DNA from 2 places in the Robertmurraya sp. FSL W8-0741 genome. Region 1 is predicted to be linked to the other one. Evidence: riboswitches for the same ligand, from Rfam matches in the RefSeq annotation. Region 1 holds a riboswitch; the other holds the start of a gene.

The links. Region 1 has a riboswitch for lysine ahead of NST02_RS06415 (Na+/H+ antiporter NhaC family protein). Riboswitches for the same ligand answer to the same signal wherever they lie in the genome.
Region 2: linked by a shared signal. The riboswitch ahead of NST02_RS08505 (aspartate kinase) and the one ahead of NST02_RS06415 (Na+/H+ antiporter NhaC family protein) in region 1 are both predicted to bind lysine.

Annotation. Positions count from the first base shown of each region.
Region 1 is NZ_JBBOQG010000001.1:1,327,953-1,340,028, forward strand. It holds partial or broken gene NST02_RS23765 (short chain dehydrogenase) at 1-71, shown strand, start outside; gene NST02_RS06395 (DUF72 domain-containing protein) at 782-1,627, shown strand; gene NST02_RS06400 (YunC family protein) at 2,013-2,315, shown strand; gene NST02_RS06405 (HD-GYP domain-containing protein) at 2,560-3,666, shown strand; gene yunB (sporulation protein YunB) at 3,719-4,465, shown strand; lysine riboswitch at 4,514-4,691, shown strand; gene NST02_RS06415 (Na+/H+ antiporter NhaC family protein) at 4,855-6,420, shown strand; gene NST02_RS06420 (sodium-dependent transporter) at 6,752-8,260, shown strand; gene NST02_RS06425 (methionine/alanine import family NSS transporter small subunit) at 8,260-8,367, shown strand; gene NST02_RS06430 (M23 family metallopeptidase) at 8,458-9,447, opposite strand; gene lipA (lipoyl synthase) at 9,696-10,613, shown strand; gene NST02_RS06440 (YhcN/YlaJ family sporulation lipoprotein) at 10,817-11,380, opposite strand; gene NST02_RS06445 (YutD family protein) at 11,525-11,800, shown strand; gene NST02_RS06450 (hypothetical protein) at 11,839-12,076, opposite strand, start outside.
Region 2 is NZ_JBBOQG010000001.1:1,754,041-1,766,116, forward strand. It holds gene NST02_RS08480 (enoyl-CoA hydratase) at 1-374, shown strand, start outside; gene NST02_RS08485 (electron transfer flavoprotein subunit beta/FixA family protein) at 540-1,313, shown strand; gene NST02_RS08490 (electron transfer flavoprotein subunit alpha/FixB family protein) at 1,401-2,378, shown strand; gene trxA (thioredoxin) at 2,608-2,922, shown strand; gene uvrC (excinuclease ABC subunit UvrC) at 3,226-4,998, shown strand; lysine riboswitch at 5,205-5,385, shown strand; gene NST02_RS08505 (aspartate kinase) at 5,508-6,737, shown strand; gene NST02_RS08510 (YslB family protein) at 6,815-7,258, opposite strand; gene NST02_RS08515 (succinate dehydrogenase cytochrome b558 subunit) at 7,618-8,229, shown strand; gene sdhA (succinate dehydrogenase flavoprotein subunit) at 8,273-10,033, shown strand; gene sdhB (succinate dehydrogenase iron-sulfur subunit) at 10,037-10,798, shown strand; gene NST02_RS08530 (acyl-CoA thioesterase) at 10,989-11,450, shown strand; gene gerE (spore germination transcription factor GerE) at 11,597-11,821, shown strand.

The sequences.
Region 1 (12,076 bases):
CCTGACGGCGCCAAAGTAATTGTGATTTAGCATTTGATGAGAGAAGCTATGGTCAAAATGGGAATATTCCAGTTAAAAGCTTGAGGGTCTTTTTAAAACTGTTTTTTCTCCTTTGAGGACAGGGCATTTAACTTCCTTTGAATAGTAAGAACAGGCATTTTTTTAAATATGTGAAAATCTTCTCGCTCCTTGATCTTATCAAGCGTTTTGGCACAGTGAGGGCTTTAAAATAGCCACTTTAGAAAAACAGTTCTTATCCCTGAAAAGACAGGCACACCTTACATTGAAATTGTCCTTTGGCTCCATTATTGGCATAAAGAAAGTCCGATGGAGCACCACACTGGGGCAGACCATGGATTTTGAGACCCTTATTTTTGTATTTCTATGTCTTCGAACTGGTTTCAATGGTTTGCTCCGCGAGAAGTCAAGTTTTTCGGGGACGACAATGACGGGAAGTTCGTCTACCTGAAGCTTTCGAAAAGGTTTATTTACGGGAGTTTCTACGGATTTATCGAACATACTCTTCCCCACAAGAAGGGTAAGCAATGTTCGAATGCTTTGTTCTTGATAGTTTATAAAAGTTAATAGATAGGTTATAATTTGAGGGTACAACTTGTCACTTCCTATTTTAGGGATTTTGGTGTCGTGTGGTAACCTCATCAAACCTTAGAATTCAGAAGATGGCAATTTTTTTTGTTTACAAAGCCCTCTAACTAGGTCATTTATAACCTATTTCTTATAAAAGTTTTGATAATACGATTTTTTGGAGGGAGGTGGAAAAATGATCTATGTTGGACTAACTGGCTGGGGAGACCATGATAGCCTTTATGAGCTTGAAGCATCGAAGAAAAATAAATTGGCCATCTATGCTTCATATTTTCCAACAGTGGAAGTAGATTCAAGTTTTTATGCGGTTCAGCCACTAAAAAATGCTCAAAAATGGGTGGAGGAGACTCCGGCGAGTTTTCAATTTATCGTCAAGGCGTATCAAGGAATGACGGGGCACCAGCGGGGGGAAATTCCTTTCAACAGTAAAAAGGAGATGTTTCAAGCTTTTAAAGATTCTCTTACTCCTTATATAGAGGCCGGCAAGCTTGCTATGGTATTGTTTCAATTTCCTCCTTGGTTTGACTGTAAAAAAGAGAACGTGCAATACTTGAGATGGTGCAGGCAAGAAATGGGTGATATTCCGTCTGCGTTAGAATTCAGACATCAATCTTGGTTTTGGCCGGCTTATTATGAGCGCACACTTCAATTCATGGAACAAGAGCAATGGATCCATAGCATTTGTGATGAACCACAAGCTGGTGAGGGCTCAATACCGATCGTTTTAAAAACGACAAGAAAAGATAAGGTACTTGTCAGATTTCATGGTAGAAATATACATGGCTGGCAGAAGCGAACAGATGTCAATTGGAGAGAGGTTCGCTATCTGTATCGTTATAATGAAGAGGAATTGCGGGAATGGGTTAATCGCTTAAAGATGCTGCAAAATGAATGTCGAAACGTATATGTTGTTTTCAATAATAACTCTGGGGGAGATGCTGCAGATAATGGCAAAGAGTTGATTGAGTTAATGAAAATTGAATATGAAAATCTTGCACCAAGACAGTTAGATTTATTTTAACATTACTCTGGGAGTTATCGATTGATTTATTATCAATAGGGCAAGTACCAGGTACGATCGGCTCTTTTGGCGGGTTAGGCGGCGGAGGGAGTGAGCATCGTCCCAGCATTGTTAGTTTTTTTAGTACATATACAGACTATTTCTCTTTAATTATATGTGGGCATATCAATTGGCAATATGCGCTTCTTTAATTCCTGATAGTTGGTTCGGACCATTATGAATTTGAATGGCCAGCAAAACGGTTGTACATATTCTTAGATTCATCTTAAATTTAATCGGCTTCCCGTTAATCTATCAAGGATTTACAGAAAACGGGAGCCTAATATTTTACACGCTTTTCCTACTCCTTGCATAGATTATGAAAGAGAGGAAGGGAGCGTTGAAAATGATTGATTTATCACCGATTAAAATTGGAGATCATACATTTTTAAGCGTGTCTGTTGTTCTACCTAAAACCAATTTGCTTGTTGTAACGAGTGATAAAGGCTATATTATGTGCGGTGCATTGGACGTTGCGTTATTAAATGAAAAGCTTAAGGATAGGAAAGTAATTGCTGGTCGTGCGGTCGGAGTGAAAACGATCGAGCAGCTACTAGAAGCCCCGCTTGAATCGGTTACTTATGAAGCGGAAGCACTAGGTATTCGCAAAGGTATGATCGGAAAAGATGCATTATTAAAAATGGTGTAATGATTTTTTTAAAACCCATGATTAAGGACGCCATATCAAAATGTCAGCGGTTGGCAGAGAGTACTAGCATCCGATTGTCAACAGATAAAAACCATCCGTTCATGAGCAGGATGATTTTTACCATTTCTCACACATTTTGACAAATTACGTGAAAAAACAGTGCTATAGTCTGATGAGCGACTATAAATGAAAGGATATGGTAGAATAAAGGCAAACAAAAAAAGTACCAGAAATGGAGTTTGACATGAGATATGTAGCAACAACGTCTGTGGAACCTGGGGCCATCCTTGCGCGATCCATATATAATGACAAAGGGCAGATTCTATTAAGCGAAGGTGTTCAGTTGCAAGAAAGCCTGATCCAGCGGTTATTAGATATCGGGATTCCATATATTTATGTAAAAGATGCACAGACAGGTGATATTGATTATAAAGACGTTATTCCAAGAGAGTTAAAAACAAAAGCGATTTCGTCCATTCAAGAAACATTTCAGCAAATAAGAGCAGTAAAAACTTTACCTGGTTCAGTTGTGATTGAAAAAGCTTCACAAATCTTGACAGGTATTATTCGTGAATTATATGCCCAAATTGAGAATGATGAAAACCTATTGTCACTGTTATCTGATGTCTACACTTATGATGATTATATTTTTACCCACTCCTTTAATGTAACATTATATTCCTTAGCTATTGGGAAGGAGCTCGGTTTATCAACGAAAGACCTTGAAGTTCTTGGGTTGGGAGCAATTTTACACGATGTTGGAAAAATGAAAATACCAACAGAGGTTTTGTTTAAGCCAGGAAAGTTAACAGCGGAGGAATTTAAACAAATTAAGAAGCACGCCGAAGATGGCTTTGATATGTTGCGCAATGTTAAAACCGTCTCATTATTAGTCGCCCACTGTGCTTATCAGCACCACGAAAGACTAAATGGCTCCGGCTATCCCCGTGGAATAAAAGCCGATGAAATTCATCTTTATGCTAAGATTATTGCAGTGGCAGATGTGTTTGATGCCGTTACATCCGATCGTATTTATCGAGGGGCGATGCTTCCACATAATGGATTGGAGATTCTATTTGCTGGAGCTGGCACCCTTTTTGATGAAGAAATCGTGAAGGCATTTCGCCGTTCTATTGCCATTTATCCAGTCGGACTAACGGTAACACTAAGTGATGGTCGCATAGGGGTTGTAGCGAAACAGAACGCCCATGTTAGTGATCGTCCAATTATAAGAATCATTGAAGAACAGGGAAGAAGCGTTTCACCTTATGAAATCAATCTGGAAGATGAGCTCTCGTTAGTCATTACAGGCTGTGATACAACATTTCATGTAAAAGATTCAGCAAATTGAGATAGTCCTTCTTTTTACAGCATACATATAGCTTGTAAAGGGGGGATTTTTTTTGGCTAAGTTTCGCGGTCGGCTACCCCGAAGAGGTCCGTTGCCGTTCAAATATGTGCTCCTTCTAACGGTTGTTTTTTTTACTATTTCAACAGTAGCGGGGCTGTGGATCATTAATAAAGGATTGAAGCCAACGCTTATGTCTTATGCAGAATCGCAAACAAGGCAGATTGCTTCACTGATTATTAATGAAGCGTTGTTGGAAAGATCCGTTGTCGATATTAATGATGTTATTACAAAAGACACGGAGACGTCTCTTACGAATTTTGATACGGCGAAAATTTATTCGATGTTACGAGATACGACTCGCTTAATTTTGAATAATATTAAAAAAGCGGAGGAAGGAGATTTAGAAGAGCTGCAGAGGATTTCAGAATTTGAATTTGAACAAGTTGAAACGAGTAATGGCAAAGGTATTGTTTACTACGTACCATTAGGGCAAGCGACAAATAATGCTCTGTTAGGGAATTTGGGTCCACGAATCCCTATCCAATTTACGGCAATTGGTGATATGGAATCCAATATTGAAACAGAATTTAAGGAAGTCGGAATCAATAATGTTTATATTGAAGTGATTATAAGGTTGAAGGTTAATGTTCAAGTCATCATCCCGTTTGCTACCGAAGTGGCAACATTAGAACAACGGATTCCGATTGCGTTAGGAATTTTAGAAGGAGACGTACCGCTGTATTATAATAATGGTGGGCAAGGTGCTCTTCCTTCCATAGAATTACCAGTAGACGAGTAAGGGATGGAATGTTATATTAGAAACATAATTTCATAAACCTTATCATTTCGGTGGGGTAGAGGTGCATAATTTAAGAGTAGGCTATGTGAGGATGACAACGTTGAGCATAGGTGAAAGGAGATTGTGCCGAAGTAATATGACGTGTCACCGTTTTATTACTGGGGTTACTTTGAATAAGGGTAACACTGTCATTATGGGATATCCATAATGGGGAGCTACAGGTCGGATGGAGAAACGAATTACTACAGCAAAGAGTAATGATAGAGTTTTTCTATCATTACTCTTTTTTTGTTATAGGATGAACCATCTGGGTCAATTCCACGGAGCTGGAATTAAGTACTAAATGACATTATCTTAGGCTCCCTCCATTTAACAGAGGAGGAACAAACATGTCAAACACATTTTTTTCATTATTACCCCCAATTGTAGCAATAATAATGGTTATTTTAACAAGAAAGGTACTGCTCTCGTTAGGGGTAGGGATTGTTGCTGCCGCATTTTTGCTGGCGGAATTTAAGATTGGTGAAACTTTGCTGATTATTCTTGAGGCCATAAAGGGAATATTTATTGATAATGGGGCTCTTAATACTTGGAACGTCTATATTATTTTTTTCCTGCTTATTCTTGGAATGATTACGGCATTCATATCTATTTCTGGTGGAAGCCGTGCTTTTGGAGAATGGGCAATGAAGCGCGTACGTACAAGAACTGGAGCTCAGCTAGTTGGAGTTGTTTTAGGAATTATTATTTTCATTGATGATTATTTTAATGCTCTGGCTGTAGGGCAAATCTCGAGACCAATTACAGATGGTCAGAAGGTCTCCAGGGCAAAACTTGCTTATTTAATTGATTCGACATCTGCACCGGTTTGTGTTGTTTCGCCTATTTCAAGCTGGGGAGCTTATATTATTGCGATTATCGGATCTATTTTTGCTACACATCAGATTACGGAATACACTGCATTCTCCGCTTTTATTCAAATGATTCCAATGAATTTATACGTTTGGGCTACATTTGCAATAGTTTTCCTTGTGATGTTTCGAAATATCAATTTGGGACAGATGAAGCTTCACGAAGAGAGAGCAATTACAGCAGGACAATTATATGATCCGGAAAAATCCATTCCTGGAGAGTTGAAAGAAGATTTACCAGTTAGCACTAACGGTACGGTTGGCGATCTTGTATGGCCAATTATTGCATTAATTGTTGGAACAGTAGGAGCTATGCTCTGGACAGGAGCAAATGCAGTGGAGGGAAAAGCAGCTCTTCTCGCCATATTTGAAAACACAGATGTGGCTGCGTCCCTATTATATGGTGGTCTAATTGGATTATCCGTTACGATGCTTTTGTATATCCGTCAAGTGACTGTGAAAAAAGGAATCTCGGGAAGTACCTTTTCAATTGGTGTTGTAGAAGGAATAAAGTCAATGCTGCCAGCAGTCTATATTCTTCTATTTGCGTGGTTGATTATTGATCTTGTCGGCCAATTGGAAACAGGTAAATATTTAGCTGGAATTGTTGAAAATTCGCAAATGAACACTGCCTTTCTACCAGTTATTCTTTATGTTATTGCTGGTATCATGGCATTTGCTACTGGAACATCATGGGGCTCCTTCGGGATTCTGTTGCCAATAGCTGGTGAAATTGCAGTTTCTACTGATGTAACACTTTTATTGCCGGCAATGGCAGCCGTTTTGGCTGGTGCAGTATTTGGAGATCATTGTTCTCCTATTTCTGATACGACTATTCTGTCATCTACGGGAGCTGGTTCAAATCATATGGATCATGTGTTAACTCAGTTGCCGTATGCAATCATATCAGCAGTTATAGCTGCATGTGGATATCTTTTCATCGGCTTTACAGGAAGTACACTTGTTGCACTTGTAGTCGTCGCGATTCTTTTAGGGGTATTTTATTTTCTATTTGGCAATCAAAACAAGGAAGTGTTGAAATAGATAGAAAGAAGTGAAAGGGAAGATGAGTGGATTCGTCTTCCTTTTTGCTGGATTCGAAAGGCTGCTTAAAATTGCGTGCTCCGTAACATAACTTTACGAATGGAAGAATAGAGATTTATTGGAGAAATCAGTTTGTTTACGATAATAATCAAAAGAAAGAAATACTTTATTAGAAGAATTATTACTTTTTCTAAAATAATGTTTTGACAGATAGAAAAAAACTAGCTATACTAATTTTAGTTAAAGTGAATAGTCTGAAAATATAAAAAGTTTCCATTCTTCATTGAATTAAGGAAAAAGGATGGATTCGTCATGGGAGGGAGAAAGGACTATGGAAAATCGTCCGCAATGGGGGACAAGAGCAGGTTTCGTTTTAGCCGCAATTGGCTCTGCTGTTGGCTTAGGGAATATTTGGCGATTCCCGGCAGTTGCATATGAAAATGGAGGAGGGGCATTTTTCCTGCCGTATTTGTTTGCCTTACTGACAGCTGGGATTCCTCTACTCATCATGGAATTTACTCTGGGCCATAAATATCGCGGTTCGGCCCCATTAACATTTGCACGTTTGAATAAAAAGTTTGAATGGTTGGGCTGGTGGCAGGTCGCTATCTCATTTGTGATTGCCACATATTATTCGGTTATTATTGCATGGGCGCTTTCTTTCACTGTATTTTCTTTTGATTTAAAGTGGGGAAGTGACACCGAAGGATTTTTGTTTGGAGAATATTTACAGTATAGTGATCCAGGGACAGTTGGAGGGATTGTTCCAGGCGTATTTATTCCATTAATACTTGTTTGGATCATTACATTAGGTATTTTATTTAAGGGAGTCAAAAAAGGAATTGAAGTAGCAAACAAAGTAATGATTCCAGCACTTGTTATATTATTTTTAATCGTAGTAATTCGTTCGGTTACATTAGAAGGAGCTGCCGTAGGGCTAGAAGCTTTTTTCAAGCCAAATTGGAGTCAAATTGCCAATCCTCAGGTATGGGTAGCGGCATATGGACAAATCTTCTTTAGTTTATCTATTGCTTTTGCTATTATGATTACGTATTCTAGCTATCTTCCGAAGAAAACAGATATAACTAATAACGCATTTATTACCGGTTTTGCCAACTCAAGTGTTGAATTGCTAGCAGGTATTGGGGTATTTGCTGCTCTTGGATTTATGGCTACTCAAGCAGGCGTTAGTATCGATGAAGTGGTCGCCGGTGGTGTGGGATTGGCGTTTGTCGTATTCCCGCAGATTATTAATGAATTTCCAGCATTAAATGGATTCTTTGGCTCTCTATTCTTTATTTGTTTATCTCTTGCAGGATTAACATCATTAATTTCAATCGTTGAAACTTTTGTTGCGGGAGTAGAAGATAAGTTTAAAGTATCTCGAATAAAGTCGGTGGCTATTGGTGGTGGATTAGCAGCGCTCATTTCCATACTTTATGCGACAAGAGGCGGACTAAACTTCTTAGATGCGGCTGATTACTTTATTAACCAGTTTGGTGTTGCACTTGCAGGTCTTGTTGAAGTTATTGTAGTTGCTTGGTTCTTAAAAGAACTTAAGAATATCCGGGATCATGCAAACAACATTTCCGATATTCGCATTAGTACATGGTGGAATATAAGTTTAGGCATTATCACACCAATTGTACTAGGATTTATGATGGTTCAAAATATTATTACGAATATTAAAGAAAATTATGAAGGTTATCCAACTAGCTTCCTTCTCTATTCTGGATGGGGAGTCGCAGTTGCAGCAGTGATATTAGGGATTGTATTTTCAACATTTAAGTGGCAAAAAAATATGCAATCTGTACCTGAACAAAAGGGGGTCTCTAAATAATGTCGGTAAGTTCAATTGTCATGATGGTTGTCGGTATGGTCATTATTTGGGGAGGCTTAGGGGCAAGTATACTTCATGCCGTGAAAAAAGCAAGACAGGCTAAATAAATCGATTAAATAGGAACGGGCAAAAGGTTATGCAGCCTTTTGCCTGTTTTTTGGTTTTTCTGTTCATTCCTACCGAAATGTAAATCATCGTTATTTTCTAGCCTTTTGCCGTTCTTGTCTTTCCCAAAGTCTTAAGTGTGGATATGGATCAAACGACCATTCTGTATAGCCATTATCCTTATACATTCCATAATGGAGGTGAGGCGGAAATTTCCCTGATGTTCCTGGTGGGCCATAACCAGAACTGCCCACACCACCAATTGGCATGCCAGGTTCAACAATTTGTCCGAGCTTTAAGTCTTTAGTAAATCCGCTTAAGTGAGCGAAATAATGATAGTTATTATGAATGTCACGAATACCTACTCTCCAACCTCCGTAGCGGTTCCATCCCTTCATTTCAATTATCCCGTAGGATGTCGCCCGTACTGGAACCCCATAATCGGCAAAGATATCTGTACCTTCATGAATTCTTCGACCGCCCCAGCCTCGTGCATCTCCCCATGTATTTTTATAGCTATGATTGCTTCTTAAAGGAACGGGGAAGGCATGGCCTTCCAGATCAATTCTGCCAAAATGCTTATAAATTTTCGCCTTGTCAATGATGATTCCGACCGTTTTATCCCGCTTATAGTAATCCCATAATGCGATTTTTATATTGTCATGATTAACTCCGTATGTCAGAAGGTATTGAGCAAAAGCATGGATGACATCTTCATCATCGTTCATATCAGCTTTCCCATCACCGTTTCCATCATAGCCCATTCCGTTAAAAAATTTGATTGAGGTAAGATTTTGATCCTCCAGGTTTGGGTTTAATATTCCGACCCACTCTTCAGGTTTAAAATAAATACCGATAACTCCATCTGTGTCAGGGAGATCACGCCTTGCGTTGCGAATATTGCGCTCATACTGATCGACAGCAGCCATATAGTACCACGGAATATTGGTAACTGCTTCTACACTTTTATAGAGATTCATTCTTTGATTATATACATTCTCTTCCTCTTTTGCTTGAACGGGGCTGAAGCTAATTAACAGGAAAAATATGAATATGGGCAAAATTAATCGAAAATAGCGCACAAGAATCCTCCTTTAAAAATGGTCTATCCTAAATAAGTAAGGAGTTAGGAATAATTTCAAAGCCGCTTTCTTTTAAGTGATTCACATAACTTAGTTTGTGACATTGATTGGAATAAATAAATATCAATAAATGGTAATAGAGGACAATAAAAACAACTTTCTTGTCTGATGCTTTTCAGTATGATAAAGTGACATGAGTAGTATTTTGGTACATATAAACACTGATCATTAAAGGGATGGTGTAGAAATTGAGTCAGAAGCAGGAGCAATTACGTAAACCTGAGTGGTTAAAAATAAAGCTGAACACAAACGAGAATTATACAGGTCTGAAAAAAATGATGCGTGAAAAAAGCCTTCATACAGTTTGTGAAGAAGCGAAATGTCCTAATATTCATGAATGCTGGGCTGTAAGACGAACAGCAACTTTCATGATTTTAGGTGATACATGTACAAGAGCTTGTCGGTTCTGCGCTGTAAAAACGGGACTGCCAACAGAGCTCGATTGGCAAGAGCCAGAAAGAGTCGCTGATTCTGTTGCACTTATGAATTTAAAGCACGTTGTAGTAACTGCGGTTGCACGTGATGATTTAAAGGATGGAGGAGCGGCTGTTTTCGCTGAAACTGTCAGAGCGATACGCAGAAAAAGTCCTTTTACCAGCATTGAAGTCCTTCCATCGGATATGGGCGGAGTGTATGAAAATCTGGAAACATTAATGAATGCAAAACCAGATATCCTCAACCACAATATTGAAACAGTTAGAAGGTTAACCCCAAGAGTTCGTGCCAGAGCAAAGTATGAGCGTTCTTTAGAATTTTTAAAGCGTGCAAAAGAAATGAATCCAGACATCCCGACAAAATCAAGCTTAATGATTGGTTTAGGGGAAATGAAGGAAGAAATTATTGAAACAATGGATGATCTACGTGCAAATGACGTCGATATCATGACGATTGGACAATATTTACAGCCAACAAAGAAGCATTTGCCAGTAATCAAATATTATCACCCAGATGAGTTCCAAGAGCTAAAAGAAATTGCCTTAAGTAAAGGATTTAGCCATTGTGAAGCAGGTCCACTTGTTCGTTCATCATACCATGCAGATGAGCAAGTAAATGAAGCAGCGAAGCATAAGCAAATGCTTGCAGAGCAACAAGCAAATGAAGCATAAATAAAAAGAGTTCGGCTTTGAAGCTGAACTCTTTTTATTGTTTTAAGAAACGAGCAATTTCGTTGGTTTTGCATGGTAATTTTTATTTTAGGGCAAGTCGTGATCACTCTGACGAGCCACTAGAAGTGCTGTGACCATTGTTTGCTATTATCGTGCTTCATCTAAGATAGTTTGAAAAGTATTTCATACGCTTTTTGTTGTTGCTACTGTCCTTGAGGTGATTTCTTTATTTCTTTAATCAGTTGATCAATGGCATACTCGGCTTTTCGACTATCAGAGTCCATCGTAGCAAAGCTTTCAACATTTTTTCTTAAAGCAGTATTATCGGTGACAAAAATGTCAAACCAACGTGGAACGACAGACATTGCTGTTTTTTTAACTTGATCGGCTTTTTCCTTGCGATTATCAGAATCGGTTGCATAAACAATGATCACTTCTTCTCCTGTTACAAGGGTAGAGACATCATCTACATTAGGAATATCCGTACATAGCTTGCTTATGATATCAGCAGTCTTTTCTCGATCCATCGCTGCATAGTGATCATTTGCGACATTTGTCCCGGTTACCGGTGCTTTTTGATGGCGAACATAGCCGAAATCTTCCGGTTCATTTTTTCCATTTTTATTATAAATATCTGCACGCTGGTCATTAACATTAATCGTATTTCCACTTTCATTATAAAGCCCTTCCACTGCTGAGTCGTTATTGCATGCAGCTAATAAAAGCAGGAAACCGATACTAACGATAAGAGAACGTTTATTCATCATCTACACCTCCACATTTGTAGTATGAACAAATGTAGAAATTTTTCACTTAGTAAATTAATCAAGTTCAAATTTATACCCTTATTGTGAAAAAGGCGGTAGACAGTATATAATGAGAACATAGTGTGTCAAAAAGAGGTGATGGGTTTGATCTGCATCAATAATATATGCTACGAGATCATTGAGGAAAGAGGAGAAGGTTTTAACGAAGAGGCTTTTCAAGGCAGATATAGCGATATTTTAAGTAAATACGATTATATAGTAGGTGATTGGGGCTATGGTCAACTTCGCCTAAAAGGGTTTTATGATGATAAAAATCAAAAAGCAACTTTTGATACAAAAATCAGCACATTGACGGAATATATTTATGAATTTTGTAACTTTGGCTGTTCTTATTTTGTTGTAAGGAAAGTACAGGGGTAAAGAGCGCACCAGTGAAGACACACTGGTCGCTCTTTTTTCTATTCATCCTTTTTATCGTGGATAGGATGGGAACCCTCCATTTGTCGTGGAGTATCCTCATGTAGTGTTCGATTTTCATACGTAAAACCACTGTTAGAGCGTTGCCCTTTTTGCCAGTCACCATCTTTATTTTGCACTGGTTTTTGCTGAGCAATCGGCGATCCGAAAGGCCCTTCAGGGAACTCTTCCGCATTTATAACTTCCCGTTGTTTCTCGACATTGGAAAAATCCTGGTAT
Region 2 (12,076 bases), 430 kb from region 1:
TAGGAATTATTCCAGGGTTTGCAGGCTCTCAACGCCTGACTCGATATGTAGGAGCAGCGATGGCTGCTGAAATGATGTTTACAAGTGACCCGATTACAGGTAAAGAAGCAGTCCAATATGGTTTAGCCAATCATGCTTATCACGAAGATGAACTGTTGGAAAAGGCGCAGGCAATGGCGCAGAAAATTGCGAAGAAAAGTCCATTGTCTTTGAAAGCAACAATTGAACTGTTGAATTATTCGAAAACGAAGGAATTTTATCAAGGGGTTAAAAGAGAAGCTGAATTGTTTGGCGAAGTATTCCGCTCAGAAGATGCAAAAGAAGGAATTGCTGCCTTTCTTGAAAAAAGGAAGCCTGTATTTAAAGGTAGATAACTCATTTTATTTCACACTAAATTTTTTGAAAACATTTTCTATTCTATAATTTGAGAGCGTTAACAATTCGTATTGCGTTTAAGAGCTTGCATTCCAAGCCTCTTTAACATAGGAAAAAAGACTTAAACCGAATCATCTATCCGGAATATATTAGGAGGGAAAATCATGAACATCTTTGTATTAATGAAAAGAACGTTCGATACAGAAGAGAGAATTTCCATTGCTGGTGGCAAAATTAATGAGGATGGTGCCGAGTTCATCATCAATCCTTATGATGAGTATGCAATAGAAGAAGCAATTCAGATTCGCGATTCAAAAGGTGGAGAAGTGACAGTTGTTACGGTTGGGAATGAAGAAGCTGAAAAGCAATTGCGGACTGCATTAGCAATGGGTGCAGACAAGGGAGTACTGATCAATATTGAAGATGAGCTTGAAGATAGCGACCAGTATACAACAGCAAAAATTCTTGCAGAATATTTAAAAGATAAAGAGGCCGATTTAATCATTGGCGGAAATGTTGCGATTGACGGCGGTTCAGGTCAGGTTGGACCGCGTGTTGCAGAACTTCTTCAAATTCCATATGTAACGACCATTACAAAATTAGAAATAGATGGTTCGGAAGTGACTATTGTCCGGGATGTAGAAGGTGATTCAGAGGTCATTCAAACAAGCTTGCCTTTACTTGTCACAGCTCAACAAGGCTTAAATGAACCACGCTACCCATCTTTGCCAGGGATTATGAAGGCAAAGAAGAAACCTTTAGACGAGCTTGAACTGGATGATCTTGATTTGGAAGAGGATGACGTTGAAGCGAAGACTAAAACGATTGAAATTTTCTTACCAGCCGAGAAAGAAGCAGGGAGAGTTCTGGAAGGAGACCTTTCCGCCCAAGTGAAGGAATTAGTGGATCTTCTTCATAATGAGGCAAAAGTAGTTTGAGTTTAAGAAGCGTGTGCGAATTAAATAAAGACCTTGTAAAAAAATTATGATGTTAATCTCTGAATCTATTACACAGGAGGAATCGAAATGGCTAGAAAAGTTTTAGTGTTAGGTGAAGTCCGTGACGGACAATTGCGTAACGTATCGCATGAAGCAATTTCCGCTGCCAAGACAGTCGCTGAAGGCGGCGAAGTGGTCGGTGTTTTACTGGGGGATTCAGTTCAGCCTCTAGCTGAAGAATTAATAAAAAATGGTGCGGACAAAGTCGTTGTCGTTGAAAATGAAAAATTGGCCCATTATACATCAGATGGATATGCTCAAGGGTTATTAGCTGTTATCGAAGAAGAGCAGCCTCAAGGGCTTATTATCGGTCATACATCTTTAGGGAAGGACCTCTCACCGAAAATTGCGAGCAAACTTCATTCGGGATTAATTTCGGACGTCACAAGCATTGAAGTAACAGGTGGAAATATTGTCTTTACTCGTCCAATTTATTCAGGAAAGGCCTTTGAAAAGAAAATTGTGACAGATGGTTTGATATTTGCAACCATTCGTCCGAATAATATTGCTCCAATAGAGAAGGATGAATCGAGAACAGGAGAAGTTTCTACTCTAGCGGTTGATATTAAAGACTTGCGAACAATTATCAAAGAGGTTGTTAGAAAAGCAACTGAAGGGGTTGATCTTTCTGAAGCGAAAGTGGTTGTCGCTGGGGGCCGAGGAGTTAAAAGTGAAGAAGGATTTGAACCGCTAAAAGAACTTGCAAATGTGCTTGGTGGAGCTGTTGGCGCATCTCGAGGTGCATGTGACGCAGAGTATTGCGACTATTCATTGCAAATCGGTCAAACGGGTAAAGTTGTAACACCTGATCTTTATATTGCTTGTGGAATTTCTGGAGCGATTCAACATTTAGCAGGCATGTCCAATTCAAAAGTCATCGTGGCGATTAATAAAGATCCAGAAGCAAATATCTTTAATGTTGCAGATTATGGTATTGTTGGGGACTTGTTTGAAGTTGTTCCAATGCTGACAGAAGAATTCAAGAAATTGAAAGTGAATGCCTAAATAATGAAACGAGCGGTGTATGAAACCGCTCGTTTCATTTATATAGGTGGATGTGAAGGACAGCATGAATAGATGCGAGATTTATGGGAAAATTACTTTCGAACAAATTATTCGCATCATAGCATAAACGGTGATATACTGTCGATAGTATAGCTTTACAGAAAATTGCTATGAAGTTGGGCATGTGATCAAATTCATAGCCAGTTCATTTTTAGGAGGTAAATATATAATGGCAATTACAAATGTAACTGACCAAAATTTTGATACTGAAACAGGCTCTGGTGTAGTACTAGCTGATTTTTGGGCACCTTGGTGCGGTCCTTGTAAAATGATTGCTCCTGTCCTTGAGGAGTTAGATTCAGAACTTGGAGAAAAGTTGAAAATCGTTAAGCTTGACGTCGACGATAATCAAGAAACAGCAGCTAAGTTTGGTGTGATGAGTATTCCTACATTATTGGTATTCAAAGATGGGGAAGTTGTAGACAAAGTGGTTGGCTTCCAGCCAAAAGAGGCTTTAGCTGAACGTTTAAACTCACACTTATAAAAATTAAGGCTTCCGGCAGACCATGTCGGAAGCTTTTTTATCGCTTTCGTTTAATGAGTGCATCTTGTCTTTAGCTACAAATAAAAAATCGGTACTTGGAGTTTCTAGCTTTTGGTGAGTTCACTTTGGATTTTTGCCTTGTAAGTTGACCTTGCCTCGAGAATAGACGGGAAGCTTCATCCCGCTGGAACAAAACGAACGATAATTACTGCGCAGGTACGCCCTGCGCTTTTCTTGCAAGCACTTCATTGCTAGTTATGTTATATTTATCTCAAGAATTGCAAAGTTGGGATGAGATTTATGATGAACGACAATTTAAAAAACAAATTAGCTTTTCTTCCAGACCAGCCGGGATGTTATCTTATGAAGGATCGGCAAGGAACAATTATCTATGTTGGGAAAGCGAAGGTTCTCAAAAATAGGGTGCGATCTTATTTTACTGGCTCCCATAATGGAAAAACGCAAGTGCTCGTTAATGAAATTGAGGATTTTGAATATATCGTAACCTCATCTAATATGGAAGCACTTTTGCTTGAACTAAACTTAATTAAAAAACATGATCCGAAATATAATGTGATGTTAAAGGATGATAAAACATACCCTTTCATTAAACTTACAGCAGAGCGCCACCCCCGCTTAATTACAACGAGAAAGGTTAAAAGGGACAAAGGGAAGTATTTTGGCCCTTACCCCAATGTCGGGGCTGCAAATGAAACGAAGAAATTACTCGATCGTATTTATCCTCTTCGCAAATGTGCGACTCTCCCTGATCGTGTTTGTTTATACTATCATTTAGGTCAGTGCCTAGCACCATGTATCAATGAGGTGCCGGAAACGACATACCGTGAAATGGTTGAAGAAATCACGAGGTTTTTAAATGGTGGCTATCAAGAAATCAAAAAAGAATTAACGGAAAAAATGCTAAAGGCTTCTGAAGAGCTTGATTTTGAACGAGCAAAGGAATTTCGTGATCAAATTGCGCATATTGAGTCGACAATGGAAAAACAAAAAATGACGTCAACTGATTTTACTGATCGAGATGTATTCGGTTATGCAGTAGATAAGGGCTGGATGTGCGTCCAAGTTTTCTTTGTCAGACAGGGGAAGCTGATTGAACGGGATGTTTCACTGTTCCCTTTTTATAATGAACCAGAAGAGGAATTTCTAACCTATCTGGGCCGTTTCTATGATGAGGCAAGCCATTTTAAACCGAAAGAAATTCTTTTGCCAGAAAAGGTCGATGAGGAACTCGCGGAAAAACTTTTAAACGTAAAGATAACAAAGCCAAAACGCGGTCAAAAAAAGAACCTCGTCAAGCTTGCTGAAAAGAATGCAACAATTGCGTTAAAGGAAAAATTCTCTCTTGTGGAACGGGATGAACAGCGCACGATTAAAGCTGTTGAACAATTAGGAAACGAACTGGGCATTTCGATTCCACGGCGTATTGAAGCTTTTGATAATTCAAATATACAAGGGACAGATCCAGTCTCAGCACTTGTTGTTTTTATTGACGGAAAGCCGGCAAAACGGGAGTATCGCAAATATAAAATCAAATCAGTCAAAGGTCCCGATGATTATGAATCAATGAGGGAAGTGGTTAGACGGCGGTATTCGAGAGTATTAAAGGAACATTTGCCGCTACCAGATTTAATTATAATTGATGGTGGAAAAGGACATGTAGAAGCAGTTCGGGATGTGCTTGAAAATGAACTGGGATTAGATATTCCTCTATCGGGTTTAGTAAAGGATGACAAGCACCGGACGTCACAGCTTTTATATGGCAACCCTCTTGAAATCATTCCTTTGGCAAGGAACAGTCAAGAGTTTTATCTTCTGCAAAGAATTCAGGATGAGGTACATCGATTTGCGATTACCTTCCATCGTCAATTACGTGGAAAAACCGCTTTCCAATCCATTTTGGACGGCATACCAGGAATTGGAGAGAAGAGAAAAAAGCAGTTATTGAAGTATTTTGGATCTGTGAAAAAAATGAAAGAAGCACCGGTTGAACAGTTCAGAGAACTGGGAATTCCAGCGAATATAGCAGAGAACCTATATAAAAAACTACAGGAATGACGTTGTTTTCATAAAATAGCTGTGCTATAATTAGGACAATTTTATATCGCTATCACTTGTTAATTGCTGATCTCTAAAATTTTTTTGTAAATGTCCAAAATCGACATTTACATCTAAGAGGTAGTTCAGTAATACAAATTTATTTGTACGGTACTTTTCAAATTTTTTAGAAGTGATCTAAAAGCAAGGAAAGGCCGAATTAATAAAGTGAAGGTAGAGGTGCGGACACGAAGAGTAAGGGCTTGGAGAAAGATGAGTTTCGAAGAAAAGTCTTGAAAGGGGTGGGCCGCCGAAGTGAAGAAAGGCTCATTCCTTTTTTTGCTGGTTCTGTGACTGAATAGGTGCAGAATTGTCAAGACTTGTTTGTCTTGGAGAGCTATCTTACTTTGCGAAGACGTAATACCTTGTTTTTTTACGTTGTTACAGCGCAGCAGTGAGATAATATCTCACTGCTTTTTTATTGCCTGTTCAACTATGATGGACATACTGGGAAGAAAGAAGGGAACGGCATGGGATTAATTGTACAAAAGTTTGGGGGAACCTCTGTAGGAAATTCAGAAAGAATTCTCAATGTGGCAGAAAGAGTCATTGAGGAAAAGAATCGTGGCAATGATGTTGTCGTAGTAGTCTCTGCTATGGGCAAAACAACAGATCAGCTTGTGTCGCTTGCAGGGGAAGTTACATCTAGTCCAAGCAAAAGGGAAATGGATATGCTTTTAACAACCGGGGAACAAATTACAATTTCGCTGTTAGCGATGGCATTACAACATAAAGGCTATGATGCGATCTCATTTACCGGCTGGCAAGCGGGGATTGAAACAGAACCGGTATTTGGGAATGCTCGTGTTCTAAATATTGAAAGCACCCGCTTACAAGCTGAACTTGCAAAAGGAAAAGTTGTCATTGTCGCTGGCTTTCAAGGGGCTACGGCCGATGGAGAGATAGCTACATTAGGGCGTGGAGGGTCTGATACGACAGCGGTTGCGCTTGCGGCAGCATTAAAAGCGGATAAATGTGATATTTATACGGATGTTACAGGGGTTTTTACGACTGATCCTCGCTATGTAAAAGGAGCTCGAAAATTACTCTCGATCTCCTATGATGAGATGCTAGAGCTTGCTAATTTAGGTGCTGGAGTTTTGCATCCGAGAGCGGTTGAGTTTGCTAAAAATTATCATGTTCCTTTAGAAGTACGCTCCAGTATGGAAAGGGAATCAGGAACAATCATCGAGGAGGAAGGAAAAATGGAGCAAAATTTAGTAGTACGGGGGATTGCCTTTGAAGATAAAATTACAAAGGTTACCGTATTAGGTTTATCCAATACATTATCAAGCTTATCAACGATTTTTACGACATTGGCGAATAATCACCTTAATGTTGATATAATTATCCAAAGTACAACGAACAAAAATACAACAGATTTATCATTTTCTATCCATTCAGAGGATCTAAAGGATACGCTGCAGGTTTTAGCGGACAATAAGGAAAGTCTAAAATATGAGAATGTGCAATTCGAATCAGATCTAGCAAAAGTATCAATTGTTGGTTCAGGTATGGTTTCAAATCCAGGTGTTGCTGCGAAAATGTTTGAAGTGCTGGCAAATGAGTCTATTGAAGTAAAGATGGTCAGTACATCTGAAATAAAGGTTTCAACTGTTGTAGAAGAGGGAAATATGATCCGTGCTGTAGATTCATTACATCAAGCTTTTGAATTAGCAGGTACAACAGTGAAATCATAAAAGAAAAAAGCCAAAAAGCATGCTAGTGCTTTTTGGCTCCATTTATGAACAACTGGTTATCGATTAATAGAGGTATGCTATTCGATCGTATCTTTATTGTCCCACTTTATCGTGAACACAACTTTTTTGGCTCGTCTCTTTGGATGTTCATATGCTTCAGCAACGACATTTTTTTGAGCTTCAACCTGTTGAGCTAAAAATCCTGCTTCCAGTTGAAAGGTAGAGATTTCTTTTTTTCGAAGTCTTTCGGAGATTAAAGGGCTTGTCAATTCTACTAGAAGCTCATTTTTTGACTCTTCTTTAATGGTTAAGTATCCCCATCCAGCTTTTTCGAAGAAATCGACTGTTTCATCGAAACTATTTAGTGGGAATTTACGCGCCAAATCTTTACCGGCCCAATAAAGAATGGCGGAAGTTTCTTTTCCGAGAAGACTTGGTATTAAAATTTCTCGAATCAGTTCATACCCAAATGCTGGAACATTTTTGGGTTCTGATGGATGTGTATTTTCAGAAGTAATCATTTCAGTCAATGCTCTCCCCTCTTTCTATGATTCTATTATATACATTTTTGACTGTTTTACGCACGAAATATAAAAAAACAATCGTCAGTATATTAGCAAATTTTGTTATTCTAATATATCGAAAAAAAGTGACACAAATGCGGGGATATTTTGTTTATATAGTCGAAAGATTTTGTTTTTATAGGGTATTTTGTGTATACGTTTTCTTGACGGTCTTAGAGGGAGAGAGTAAAATGGACTTGTCACATAATTGTAAAAAATTATTCGACATTTTTTCAATTTAGCTGATACATATTCTCTTTAAGGGGAATAGGGAGAAGTGACCGCTAGAGCTTTCAAAATTTAAAGGGGGTAAATTTATGGCGGGTAATCGAGAGTATTTTTATCGCAGATTGCATTCATTGCTAGGGGTTATTCCAGTTGGACTGTTTCTTATCCAACATCTTGTAGTGAATCATTTTGCTACAAAGGGAGCAGATTCCTTCAATAAAGCAGCACACTTTATGGAATCATTGCCATTCCGTTATGTTCTTGAAATTTTTGTTATTTTCCTACCGTTATTGTTCCATGCTATCTATGGCATTTATATTGCTTTTACAGCAAAAAATAATGCGAGTAGATATAATTTTTTCCGGAATTGGATGTTTGTTCTTCAACGTTTTACCGGAATTGTCACGTTAATCTTTGTTGTGTGGCATGTTTGGGAAACAAGAATAGCGGCTGCTTTTGGAGCTGAAGTCAACTTCAATATGATGGAGAATATTTTATCGAATCCATTTATGCTGTGGTTCTACATAATTGGGGTAGTTTCAACTATTTTTCACTTTGCCAATGGACTATGGTCTTTTGCTGTAAGTTGGGGGATTACAGTGACACCGAGATCACAACTTATTTCAACATATGTCACAATCGGTATCTTCATTGCCCTTTCAATCGTAGGAATTCGCGCAATATTCGCATTCGTTTCATAGATTAGTAGACATGTAGCAAGAGGAAATAAAGGAGTGAAAACGCATGGGTAAAGGTAAGATTATTGTAGTCGGCGGAGGACTTGCCGGCTTAATGGCAACAGTTAAAGCAGCAGAAAATGGAACACCTGTGGAGTTATTTTCATTGGTGCCGGTAAAACGTTCTCACTCTGTTTGTGCCCAAGGCGGTATTAATGGAGCTGTAAATACAAAAGGTGAAGGGGATTCTCCTTGGATTCACTTTGATGATACGATTTATGGCGGTGACTTTTTAGCAAATCAGGCGCCAGTAAAAGCAATGTGTGAGGCAGCACCTGGCATTATTCATTTATTTGATCGTATGGGGGTTATGTTTAATCGTACATCTGAAGGTTTGCTTGATTTCCGTCGCTTCGGTGGGACACAGCATCACCGTACAGCATTTGCTGGGGCAACGACAGGACAACAGCTACTTTATGCATTGGATGAACAAGTTCGTCGCCATGAGGTTGCCGGTTTAGTAAATAAGTTTGAAGGCTGGGAATTTTTAGGGACGATTATCGATGATGAAGGAATTTGTCGTGGAATCGTTGCTCAAAACCTCACTTCAATGGAAATTAAATCCTTCCCCGCAGATGCAGTGATTTTGGCAACAGGTGGTCCCGGAATTATTTTCGGTAAGTCGACTAATTCAGTCATTAATACAGGCTCTGCTGCGGCCATTGCTTATCAGCAGGGAGTATATTATGCAAACGGTGAATTCATTCAGATCCACCCTACTGCAATTCCGGGAGATGATAAGCTTCGCCTGATGAGTGAGTCTGCTCGTGGTGAAGGTGGCCGAGTTTGGACATACAAAGATGGAAAGCCATGGTATTTCTTAGAGGAGAAGTATCCTGCTTATGGAAACCTTGTTCCGCGTGATATCGCAACCCGTGAAATTTTCGATGTTTGCGTGAATCAGAAATTAGGAATTAATGGCGAGAATATGGTATACCTCGATCTTTCTCATAAAGATCCTAAGGAGCTTGATATTAAGCTCGGTGGAATTATTGAGATTTATGAGAAATTTACCGGTGAGGACCCTCGTAAATTACCAATGAAAATCTTCCCTGCCGTTCATTATTCTATGGGTGGTTTATGGGTTGATTATGACCAAATGACGAATATTCCTGGATTATTCGCTGCTGGTGAGTGTGATTATTCACAGCATGGAGCGAATCGTTTAGGGGCTAATTCTTTGCTGTCTGCTATTTATGGTGGAATGGTAGCTGGTCCAAATGCAGTGAAGTATATTAACGGACTTGAAAAGAGTGCTGATTCTCTTTCTTCTTCACTATTTGAAGGCTATGTCCAACAAGAAGAAGAAAAATGGAATCAAATTATGTCCATGAACGGAACAGAAAATGCATATGTTCTCCATAAAGAGCTTGGCGAATGGATGACAGATAATGTAACGGTTGTTCGCTACAATGATAAACTGTTAAAAACAGACGAGAAGATTCAAGAGCTGTTAGAGCGTTTTGAAAATATTAATATTAATGACACGGCAAAATGGAGTAATCAGGGAGCGACTTTTACTCGTCAACTTCAAAATATGCTCCAACTTGCTCGTGTGATTACACTCGGTGCTTATAACCGCAACGAAAGTCGTGGAGCTCATTACAAGCCGGAATTTCCGGAGAGAAATGATGAGGATTTCTTAAAAACAACAATGGCAAAATTTGTTGATGCGAAAACTGCGCCTGAGTTTCACTATGAAGAAGTTGATACTTCCCTTATCGCACCTCGTAAGCGCGATTACTCTAAGAAAAAGGAGGAGAAATAAGAGATGGCAGAAAACAGCACCGTCCATTTCATAATCTCTAGACAGGATTCTCCTGATTCTGAACCATATCAGGAAGAATTTCATGTACCGTACCGTCCCAACATGAACGTGATTTCTGCACTGATGGAAATCAGACGTAATCCTGTAAATGCGGAAGGAAAAGAAACTTCTCCGATAACTTGGGATATGAACTGTCTAGAAGAGGTTTGTGGAGCATGTTCAATGATTATCAACGGGAAGCCTCGACAATCTTGTTCCGCAATCGTTGATCAACTGGAACAGCCGATAAGGCTTGAACCAATGCGTACTTTCCCGGTAGTCCGTGATTTACAAGTAGATAGAAGTAGAATGTTTGACTCCTTGAAAAAAGTGAAGGCTTGGATTCCAATCGATGGGACATACGACTTGGGACCAGGACCGCGTATGCCTGAGGTAAAGCGCCAATGGGCATATGAACTATCAAAATGTATGACGTGCGGAGTTTGTCTCGAAGCATGTCCGAATGTAAACAGCAAATCAAATTTCATTGGTCCTGCACCACTTTCACAAGTGCGCCTATTTAATGCTCACCCAACTGGTGAAATGAATAAAGCAGAACGTTTAAATGCCATTATGGAAGATGGCGGTCTTACAAACTGTGGGAATTCTCAAAACTGTGTTCAGTCCTGCCCTAAAGGAATTCCACTTACAACATCCATTGCTGCATTAAACAGGGATACTACATTGCAATCATTTAAGAACTTCTTCGGTAGCGACCAAGTATAATTTGAAAAAAGGGTGTTCCATATGTTTGGAATACTCTTTTTTGCGTTATTCATTGCGAATTTCTCATCGATAGTACTGTAAAGTGCACTGTCCAAAAATAAAGAGCTCCGAGCTTAAATATTTTCAAAATTTCGATCATGCAGTATAATGAATGAATAGTCATTCATTTCTTGACGGAAGGAAAGATAAGATGAGTAGAATAAGCTATATTGAAGATTTGGCAACTTGGGAACATCGCTTCGATTTTTATTATCCAGTGAAAGTGCGATTTTCTGAAACTGATATGTTTGGACATTTGAACAATACTGTGCCTTTTACATATTATGAAGAAGCAAGAATTGAATATTTTAAAAGCAAGGGCATGATGACAGATTGGCTTGATGGAAAACGTGAGGCGATCATTGTTGTCGCCGATCTGCAATGTGATTTCCTCAAACAAGTGTACTTTGATGAACAGCTACGGATATATGTTAGGGCTCATAGTGTTGGAACTTCTTCAGTTGATATTCACTATATGGGAAAAAGAGAAAATGAAGAGATTTGTTTTGTTGGAAGAGGAACGATTGTTCAAGTCTCTAAGAAAACGGGTAAAAGTATTCCTTGGTCAAGTGAAGTGAAGGCAGCAATGTTGGAGGGCGAATTGATTCAATAACTCCGCATCCGCACATTTTTTTTAAATATAAAACTCCTTTAAAGGATTGTTGTCACTCAGATAGTTCCCTTCACATATGATATGGTGACTAAATATATACCCATCCCGCTGTTCATAGCTGGCGAAGGCAAGGAGGGTTACAATACTTGAAGGAGAATGAATATACTCACAAGCCATTACTCACCAAACGTGAAAGAGAAGTATTCGAGCTATTAGTACAAGATAAAACAACGAAAGAAATCGCTAGTGAACTGTTTATCAGCGAAAAAACGGTTCGGAATCATATTTCGAATGCCATGCAAAAACTCGGTGTTAAGGGGCGTTCACAAGCAGTTGTAGAACTCCTTCGAATGGGAGAGCTAGAACTTTAAATGCAAACCGGCTATCCATTTTTGGAAGCCGGTTTACTCGTAAAATCGCTTCAGTCAAAAATCGATTTCAACAACGGTTTTGGTTTAGTGAAAATTGTTTTGTTCGACATACTTCGACATTCTCGCTGCGAATTTTGCTTGAAATTTATGTGAAAAAAGTAGAAAATAAAAGAAAAAGCATGTTTGAACGGGTTTAATCAATCATTACACATTTGATTTTAAATATGGAAATAAAACTTGTGTAGTATTTTAAAA